DNA from 4 places in the Streptomyces sp. NPDC048211 genome. Region 1 is predicted to be linked to each of the others. Evidence: riboswitches for the same ligand, from Rfam matches in the RefSeq annotation. Region 1 holds a riboswitch; each other region holds the start of a gene.
The links. A riboswitch is a leader RNA that binds a small molecule or an ion and turns the genes downstream of it on or off. The one in region 1 is predicted to bind S-adenosylmethionine.
Positions count from the first base shown of each region.

Region 2: it holds a riboswitch for S-adenosylmethionine, as region 1 does, so the genes downstream of both, ACGFZA_RS21780 (putative leader peptide) here and ACGFZA_RS21155 (putative leader peptide) in region 1, are expected to answer to the same signal.
Region 3: it holds a riboswitch for S-adenosylmethionine, as region 1 does, so the genes downstream of both, thrC (threonine synthase) here and ACGFZA_RS21155 (putative leader peptide) in region 1, are expected to answer to the same signal.
Region 4: it holds a riboswitch for S-adenosylmethionine, as region 1 does, so the genes downstream of both, ACGFZA_RS11430 (hypothetical protein) here and ACGFZA_RS21155 (putative leader peptide) in region 1, are expected to answer to the same signal.

Region 1 is NZ_JBIDAD010000005.1:342,506-344,699, reverse strand. It holds gene ACGFZA_RS21160 (LLM class flavin-dependent oxidoreductase) at 1-779, opposite strand, end outside; gene ACGFZA_RS21155 (putative leader peptide) at 853-969, opposite strand; SAM riboswitch class IV at 1,009-1,121, opposite strand; gene ACGFZA_RS21150 (sugar ABC transporter permease) at 1,403-2,194, opposite strand, start outside.
Region 2 is NZ_JBIDAD010000005.1:496,299-498,492, reverse strand. It holds gene ACGFZA_RS21790 (esterase-like activity of phytase family protein) at 1-147, shown strand, start outside; gene ACGFZA_RS21785 (N-acetylmuramoyl-L-alanine amidase) at 459-1,049, shown strand; SAM riboswitch class IV at 1,157-1,301, shown strand; gene ACGFZA_RS21780 (putative leader peptide) at 1,279-1,404, shown strand; gene ACGFZA_RS21775 (glutathione S-transferase C-terminal domain-containing protein) at 1,592-2,194, shown strand, end outside.
Region 3 is NZ_JBIDAD010000013.1:49,842-52,035, reverse strand. It holds gene ACGFZA_RS34955 (glucosyl-3-phosphoglycerate synthase) at 1-804, opposite strand, end outside; SAM riboswitch class I at 958-1,084, shown strand; gene thrC (threonine synthase) at 1,102-2,194, shown strand, end outside.
Region 4 is NZ_JBIDAD010000002.1:1,041,192-1,043,385, forward strand. It holds gene ACGFZA_RS11425 (phosphocholine-specific phospholipase C) at 1-708, shown strand, start outside; SAM riboswitch class IV at 871-980, shown strand; gene ACGFZA_RS11430 (hypothetical protein) at 1,028-1,441, shown strand; gene ACGFZA_RS11435 (cytochrome P450) at 1,690-2,194, shown strand, end outside.

The sequences.
Region 1 (2,194 bases):
GAACGGGCCACGAGTTGGAAGGGCACGCGTTGGTGCGCCAGCGCGCTGACGACCGGCTGGCCCTGCGGGGGCCGGGGGGTGATCGAGGGGCCCTTGACGCTGAAGTGCGCTCCCTCGAAGTCGATGTAGTGCAGCTTGTCGCGGTCGATGAAGCGGCCGGTGGCGACGTCGCGGATCTCCGCGTCGTCCTCCCAGCTGTCCCAGAGGCGACGTACCGCCTCGACGTAGTCGGCGGCCTCCTCGAAGAGTTCGGCGGTCAGGTCGCGTACGGCCGGGGTGTCCAGGTCCTCGACGCGGAAGCGCGGAAACGTCCGGCGGCCGAAGTGGGCCGCTTCGTGGCTCCGGGCCGACACCTGGACCCGCAGACCGGCCCGGCCGGTGCTCACGTAGTCGAGGGTGGCGATCGCCTTGGAGATGTGGAAGGGCTCGGTGTGCGTGGTGATCACGGTGGGGACGAGTCCGATGTGCCGGGTCAGCGGGGCCACTCGGGCGGCGATGAGTACCGCGTCGAGGCGCCCGCGCTCCTGGTCGGTACGTCCGTCCGGCTCCGTGAACCGCGAGGACTGGAGGCCGAGCGCGTCCTCGATCGTCACGAAGTCGATCAGGCCGCGTTCGGCCTCCTGGACGGTGTCGGTCCAGTAGGCGGCGGTGAGCAGTTCTCCGGGACGGGCCTCCGGCTCGCGCCATGCGGCGGGGTGCCAGCCCGCGCCGTTGAGGGCGACGGCTAGGTGGAGCGGGGACGTGGACAGGGGAGGGTGCGGCAATGACGATGCGGACACGAAAGGGTGCCTTCCTGATCGACCGTGGGTGATCGCCGGGCCTCGTCGGGAGGTTCGGCGTCGCGGGTACGGGTCAGGAACAACAGAGCGCGCCGGCCACGCGCTGGAGGTCGATGTGCGGCCGGGAGTACAGATGAACGCGGCGGCGCGGGGCGAGCACCCTGACGAACGGGTGGGACACCGGTGGCATGACCGTGGCCTCCGCTCTTCCGGCTCGGCGGGCCCGGGGGCCTCGCGCTTGCGGAACCCGGACGGGCCCCGCCTGGTCGTCACCTGGAGCACCCCGCCGCGCAGGAGGGTTGCCGGTCAGCAAGCCAGGGCTTGTCGCTGACACTCATGACCTGTCCGGAACGCTACGCGTGCCGACAGCGCCACGCAATGCCCCGGTAGATCATGGTCGCGCACACACGGGTCGTGCGGGCACTGCCATGGCGCAGAACAACGCGACCGCGCGCTCTGTTCCCCGGCACGGAACGGCACTTGCGGGACGCGCACGCGTACTGATCTTGCGCGCTCTGTTCCCCGGCACGGGACAGCACTCGTGGAGCGCGCACGCGTACTGATCTTGCGCGCTCTGTTCCCCGGCACGGGACAGCACTCGTGGGGCCTCGCACGCGTACGGATCACGCACGCCCCGCGGCCTTCTGGCTCCTGCGGGACAGCGAGTCGACGACCACGGCCGCCAGCAGAACCGCTCCCGTGATCATGAACTGGACCGCGTTGCTCACCCCCATGATGTTCATCCCGGACTGGATGGACCCGATCACCAGGGCTCCGAGCAGGGCCGACCAGACGGAACCCCGCCCGCCGAACAGGCTCGTGCCGCCGATCACGGCGGCCGCGATGACGTTCATCAGCAGGTTGCCGCCGCCCGAGGTCTGGCTCGCCGACTGGATCTGCCCGGCGAGGAAGAGGCCTCCGACGCCCGCCATGGTGCCGGCGATCGAGAAGACGGACATCCGGACGAAGGGCACACTGATGCCGGCCCGCCGCGCACCCTCGGAGTTGCCGCCGACCGCGAAGACCTTGCGTCCGTACGTGGTGCGGCGCAGCACGAAGTCCAGGACCACCAGCACGATCAGGAAGATCAGGAGGGCCAGCGGGAGGCCCTGGTACCGGTTGAGGATGTACGCGGTGACGAAGGCGATGGCGGCGATGACGACCGCGCGCAGCAGGATCTCGGCGACCGGGCGGGACGGCACTCTGGCGGCCCTGCGGCGGGCCGCGTCCAGGAGGGAGGCGGTCAGGAACAGTCCGACCCCGACGGCCGCGGTCGCGTAGGCGGCGGCCGGGCTGTGGTAGATGGTCGAGTAGATCTCGGCGACGACGCTGTCGGCGGGGATGTTGACCGTTCCGTCGGCGCCCAGCACCTGGAGCATCAGTCCGTTCCAGGCGAGGTTGCCGGCCAGGGTGAC
Region 2 (2,194 bases), 150 kb from region 1:
GGGCGGGACACGCTCGCCCTGATCAACGACAACGACTTCGGGATGACCGACGGGGCGGGCGCGTTCGACGCGGACGGCCGGCTGGTCGGCTCGGGCATCGGGACGTCCGTGACGCTCCTGAAGCTGCCGCGCCCGCTCACCCACTGACGGGCGGACGCTCCCGGGCCGCCGTGCGCCATCGCCCGGCGGTCCGGGCGCAGGACCCGTATCCTCCTCAACTCACTCCGCCTCAGCTCGATTTCGGGCTGACGCCGTCTTCCGCCACTCGCCCGGCGCCCGTACGGTGGGGCGCGCACTCCGCTCGGTCGTACATCGGACGTCACCTCCCGGTCACCGGACGCGAGGGAGTCACGGGATGCCGGGGATTCGGGTACCGGCATCCCGCGCGATGCCGCAGGGCTGCGTGAGGTCCGTTCCGGAGCGTCCCGCTGCCCCCTCCCCCACACTCAGGAGTACGCATGGACCGCAGAAGGATCCTTCAGGGCGCGGCGGCGACGGCTGCGGCGGCCCTGCTGCCCGCCTCCGTCCGCGCCACCGCGGCGACGGCCGGCACGACGGACTACCCGGCCGCCCACTGGGTTCCGGCTTCGACGTCCAACTACACCGTCTCGACGCGGCCTTCGGCATATCCGGTGCAGTACGTGATCATCCATGTCACCCAGGAGACCTTCTCGGACGCCGTGGCGATCTTCCAGAATCCGGCGAAACAGGTGTCCGCGCACTACGTGGTGCGCTCGGCGGACGGGTACATCGACCAGTGCGTGCGGGAGAAGGACATCGCCTGGCACGCGGGGAACTGGGACTACAACACCCGCAGCATCGGCATCGAGCACGAGGGCTATGTGGACCAGCCCTCGTACTTCACCGACGCCATGTACGAGAAGTCGGCGCTGCTGACCGCCTCGGTGTGCGACCGCTACGGCATCCCCAAGGACCGCGCGCACATCCTCGGCCATGTACAGGTCCCCGGCACGGATCACACGGATCCGGGTCCGCACTGGGACTGGGTCCGCTACATCCGTCTGGTCAACCTGCTGGGCGCGGGCTGAGCCGGGGCCCGGCCCGAGGGGAGTCCCGGCGCCCGGTGACCATCAGGCGAGACGGCTCGTCCCGCCTTCTTGACGGCGCCTCCGGGCGCACCGAAACTGACGTGGACGGTCACGATTGTCAGCGCTGCCCGGGCGGGATCTCCCGTTCGTGCGGTCATCGGCCCCGGCCCGCTGACAGGCAACCCTTCCACCGCGATGGGGTGCCCCGGGTGACGACCGGGTCCTGTTGGTGCGACAGGGCAAGCGCGGTCTCGCGTCTCGCGAGCCCCGATGGCGGGACCGGTGGGAATTGCCCAGGAACGGCTTGACGAGGCGCTTGCACATCGATCTCCTGCGCGTCTCCAGCGCTTACTAGTCCGCGCCCCGGACCCGTCCCGGTCCGGTCTGCCGGACTCCTCGTCCCGGCGTGATCGCACCGGGCCCCGACGGGTCCTCCCGGTCCGGACCGGTACGCAGGCGCACTCGTTCCGTATCCGGCCGCCGGTGCCCACAAGGCGGCGGTGGCTTCGTCGTTCCCCTCAGGGATCCCCATAGGGAGAGTCATGCCCGAGACAGCTTCGCGCGGTTCCAGTACAGGCAGCTCGCCGAAGTACGGCACCGCTTCGTCCGCCTCCGCTTCCCGCGCCGCAGGCCTGCGCCCCTCGTCGGGCGTTCCGTCCCCCCGCTTCCACAGCCGGATCGGCGTCGGCCTCGCCGGCGGCTTCTATCCGGCGCCGCACCGCTATGAACTGTTCCTGTCGGCGAGCTGTCCGCGTTCGCTGCGCATCTCCATCACACTCGGCCTCCTCGGCGTGAAGGACTCGGTCGCCACCACGCTCCTGACCCACCCGGCAGGGACCCCCGAGGGCTTCGCCTCGCTGCGCAGGGCGTACGAGGCCACGGTGCTCCACTACGACGGACCGCTGACGGCTCCCGCGCTGTGCGACCGCTGGAGCGGCCGCATCGTCAGCAACCACACGCCCGACATCCTCCGCGACCTCGCGGGGCTGCTGTCCGGGCACGACGAGGCGCGCCCTTCCGCACTCCACCCGCCGTCGCTCGCGGCGGACATCGAAAGCCTGCGCGATCTGCTGGAGCGGAACGTGACACCGTCCGCCGCGGCAGCGGAACGGACGGCGGCGCTCGACCTGATGGAGCGCCATCTC
Region 3 (2,194 bases), on a different contig from region 1:
GAGCCGCAGCTGGGCCGTGCGGTAGATGGCGGCCGCCATCCGTCCGAGGGCCTGGCCGTCCTGGTGGCGGTGGATCCTGACCCCGACGTCCACCTGGGCGAGCGCGTCCAGGCCGACCGTGTGCAGGGCGTCGACGAGCAGGCCCAGCTCCACTCCGTAACCGACCGGGAAGGGCAGCCGCTCCAGGAGCGAGCGGCGCACGGCGTACTCGCCGCCCAGCGGCTGGACGAAGCCGGCCAGCTGCGGCCAGTGCAGATTGAGCAGCGGCCGGGCCACCAGCTCGGTCACGCGACCGCCCTGCCCCGCGCTCTTGCCGAGGGGGCGGTCGTACATCGCCTTGACGAACTGCACGTCCGGGTCGGTCAGCAGCGGCCCGACGATGCCGGAGACGAAGTCCGCCGAGAAGTCCTTCAGGTCCGCGTCGATGAAGCAGACGATGTCACCGCCGGTCACCAGGAGCGACCGCCAGAGCACCTCGCCCTTGCCGGGGACGGCGGGGACGCGCGGAAGGATCGCGTCGCGGTGGACGACCCGGGCGCCGGCGCGGCGGGCGACCTCGGTGGTGGCGTCCGTCGAACCGGAGTCGATCACCACGAGCTCGTCGACCAGCCGGACCTTCTCCATGAGCTCGCGCCGGATCGTCGCGACGATGTCACCGACCGTCTCCGCCTCGTTCAGTGCGGGCAGCACCACGCTCACGCTCGGCCCGTTCGCACCGTTTCGGGCGTGCAGCAGACGGTCCAGCGGACGGTCGGCGGCTGACCAGGAACGCCTGGTCAGCCAGCGTTCGACCTCTTCCAGCACGGTCGATACTCCCTGTATGTGATCCATCTCGCGGTTCGGACGACTATCTCAACAGTCCGGTGCTTCGGTTACAGTCTTGAACAACGCAGATGGCCGTCGCATGCCGGGGTCCGTCCGCCGATAAACGCCTGGATCCATGGTCCAGTGCCACAGCGCTCATCCAGAGGGACAGAGGGAACGGCCCGTTGAAGTCCCGGCAACCCTCCCGCCGACCGCGAGGTCAGGTGGGGAAGGTGCCAATTCCGTCTCGTGACGAAATGCGTCGCGAGGAAGATGAGGAGAAAGGGCCTCGCCATCATGGCTGTTGAGACTGTTGCAGCAAACACTGAATCTTCCCTGGACCTCGGTCCCGCCGCGGCGCTTTCCTGCCGCGAATGCGGAGAACGCTTCGCACTCGGTCCCCTTTTCGCCTGCGCGTCCTGTTTCGGGCCGCTCGAAGTGGCGTACGACCTGCCGAGCGGCTCCCCGGACGAGCTGAAGAAGCGCATCGAGGCCGGACCCAACAACATCTGGCGCTACGCGCCGCTGCTGCCGGTTCCCTCCGATGTCGCGGACAAGCCCAACATCAACCCCGGCTTCACCAAGCTGGTCAAGGCCGACAACCTCGCCCGCGAGCTGGGCGTCACCGGCGGCCTGTACGTCAAGGACGACTCCGGCAACCCGACGCACTCCTTCAAGGACCGCGTCGTTGCGATCGCCGTCGAGGCCGCCCGCGCCTTCGGATTCACCACCCTGTCCTGCTCCTCCACCGGCAACCTGGCCGGCGCCGTGGGCGCCGCCGCCGCCCGTGCCGGCCTGCGCTCGTGCGTGTTCATCCCGCACGACCTGGAACAGGGCAAGGTCGTCATGGCCGCGGTGTACGGCGGTGAGCTGGTCGGCATCGAGGGCAACTACGACGACGTCAACCGCTTCTGCTCCGAGCTCATCGGTGACCCGCTCGGCGAGGGCTGGGGCTTCGTCAACGTCAACCTGCGCCCGTACTACGGCGAAGGCTCCAAGACCCTCGCCTACGAGATCTGCGAGCAGCTCGGCTGGCAGCTGCCCGACCAGATCGTCATCCCGATCGCGTCCGGCTCCCAGCTGACGAAGATCGACAAGGGGCTCCAGGAGCTGATCAAGCTCGGTCTGGTCGAGGACAAGCCGTACAAGATCTTCGGCGCCCAGGCCGAGGGCTGCTCCCCGGTCTCCGCCGCCTTCAAGGCCGGCCACGACGTGGTGCGGCCGCAGAAGCCGAACACGATCGCCAAGTCCCTGGCGATCGGCAACCCGGCCGACGGCCCGTACGTCCTGGACATCGCCCGCCGCACCGGTGGCGCCGTCGAGGACGTCAACGACGAGCAGGTCGTCGACGCGATCAAGCTGCTGGCCCGCACCGAGGGCATCTTCGCCG
Region 4 (2,194 bases), on a different contig from region 1:
ACGGACACCTCGGACGTCTCGTTGCCCTCGACCGACGCCTACGAGCCTCCGGACCGCCTCCGGCACCCGGACTACGTTCCCGCGCCGCCCGCCACCGGCACCGTGCCCAAGCAGGAAAAGGGGGCCCGGCCCACCCGGCCGCTGCGCTACGCGCCCTTCGTCGACGGCGCCGCCGATACGGCCACCGGCAAGTACCGCCTCACCTTCAGCGCCGGCGCCGCCGCCGGGGCACAGTTCCTGGTGACCTCCGCCAACCGCACCGACGGACCCTGGACCTACACGACCGAGGCGGGCAAGTCGCTCTCGGACAGCTGGAACACCGCCTATTCCAAGGGCGTGACCGACCTCACCGTCCATGGCCCCAACGGCTTCCTGCGCACCTTCCGGGCCGGCGGGAAGGTGGCCGGTCCGGAGGTGACGGCCCGTCATGATGCCGTTTCCGGCGGGCTGGAACTGACCTTCGTCAATGGGGGCGCCGCGACCGTGCGGCTGACCGTACGCAGCGCCGCCGCGTACGGGGGAGGGGTGCAGACCTTCGCGGTCGGCGCCGGCGCGACCGTGACACACGCGCTTGACCTGCGGGGGAGCAAGAGCTGGTACGACGTCACCGTCATCTCCGACGTGGACGCCACCTTCCTGCGGCGCTTCGCCGGGCACGTCGAGACCGGCCGGGCCGGTTCCAGCGACCCCGGTCTCGTCACCGGGTGAGTGCCCCGGGGCCTCTCCCCGGCACGATCGGGAGGGGAGGGCCCCGGGGGTCGGGGGAGGGCCGGCGGGAGGTCCGGCGGCGTGTGGTGTCCGGTACGGGGTGCCGCGTGCCCCTGACCACTCGTCGGGTCGTGCCGTTTGCGTGGGTTAGAGTCGTGGGTGGGTCATGAGTTCCAGCGCACAGCCCCGGCTTGCTGGACGGCACCCCGCTCCGCTGCGGGTGCTCCGGGTGACGACCTGCCCCGTGCGCAGGGTGCGGGGAACAGCGGACCGCGGTGCAGGGCACTCGGGGTCCTCACCCCGGAAGGCGAACCTCACCGTGCTGCGTCATCTCGCTCAGAACGACTCCGTGCGGAGCGACGCCTGCTCCCGCTACGCCGCGGGCCACCGCGTGCACTGGATCCACGCCAAGAAGTGCCGCCAGGAGCCGGGGCAGGCCGTCGAGGTCCTGCTCACCTCCGGTGACGTCGGCGACGACGGATGGGTCGGGCTGCGGCCCGCCTTCGACTACGCGGGTGACCTTCCCTCGGTGTGGACGCACGCCCCTCGCGCGCTGCGGGAGTCCCTCGCCGCTCACCGCGGGCGGGTGTACTGGCTGGCGCGCTGGCATGCCCTGACGCTCGTGGAGGGCGAACGCGGAGGTGGCGTCGGTGGCGGACTCGCCGGCGGCAAGGGTGCCGGACTGGTCAACGTCGCCCTCCAGGGCGGGGATCTGTGCGAGGAGGGTCAGTAAGAGGGCGAGGATCTGCGCGAGGCGAGGCGAGCCGGGCACGGGGCGAGGGCCTGCGCCAAGGCGGCACCGTACAGGGGCAGTAGATCGCGATGGTCGGCAATTGCGGTGAGATGTCGACCTGTTGTTACGCTCAGGGTGTGGGATTGACCGCTGTTGACAGTTCCGGCGTCACATAAAATCCTTATAGTGGCCATGCGTTGATCGCATGATCGTGACGCTTGCAGCTGTCGCCACAGGAGTCAGGACTCATGACGCGCCCATCTTCCGCCGAGCCCGCGCCGACGTCTCCTCCTCCGCCTCCCGGCTGTCCGGCTCACGCCGGGGCCGTGCCGCTCGACGGGCCCGAATTCCAGGCCGACCCCCAGGCCGTCTACCGGGCCATGCGCAGCGATCACGGGCCCGTCGTCCCGGTGGAACTCCCGGGCGGGTTCCCCGCCTGGCTGGTCATCGGCTACCGCGAGCTCCATCAGGTCACCAGCGACGGGCAGTTGTTCCCGCGCGATGTCGGCCTGTGGAACCAGTGGCCGCACATACCCGAGGACTGGCCGCTGCTGCCCATGGTGGGGCGCCCCCTGCCGTCGATCTACTTCAGCGCGGGCGAGGAGCACCGGCGGCACGTCCGCATGGTCGGACCGGCCCTCGAAGGCGCCGATCCGCATGCGATCCGCAGGCACTGCGAGCAACTGGCGGACCGGCTCGTCGACGAGGTGTGCAGCCGCGGCACGGCCGACCTCGTCGCCGACTTCTGCGAGC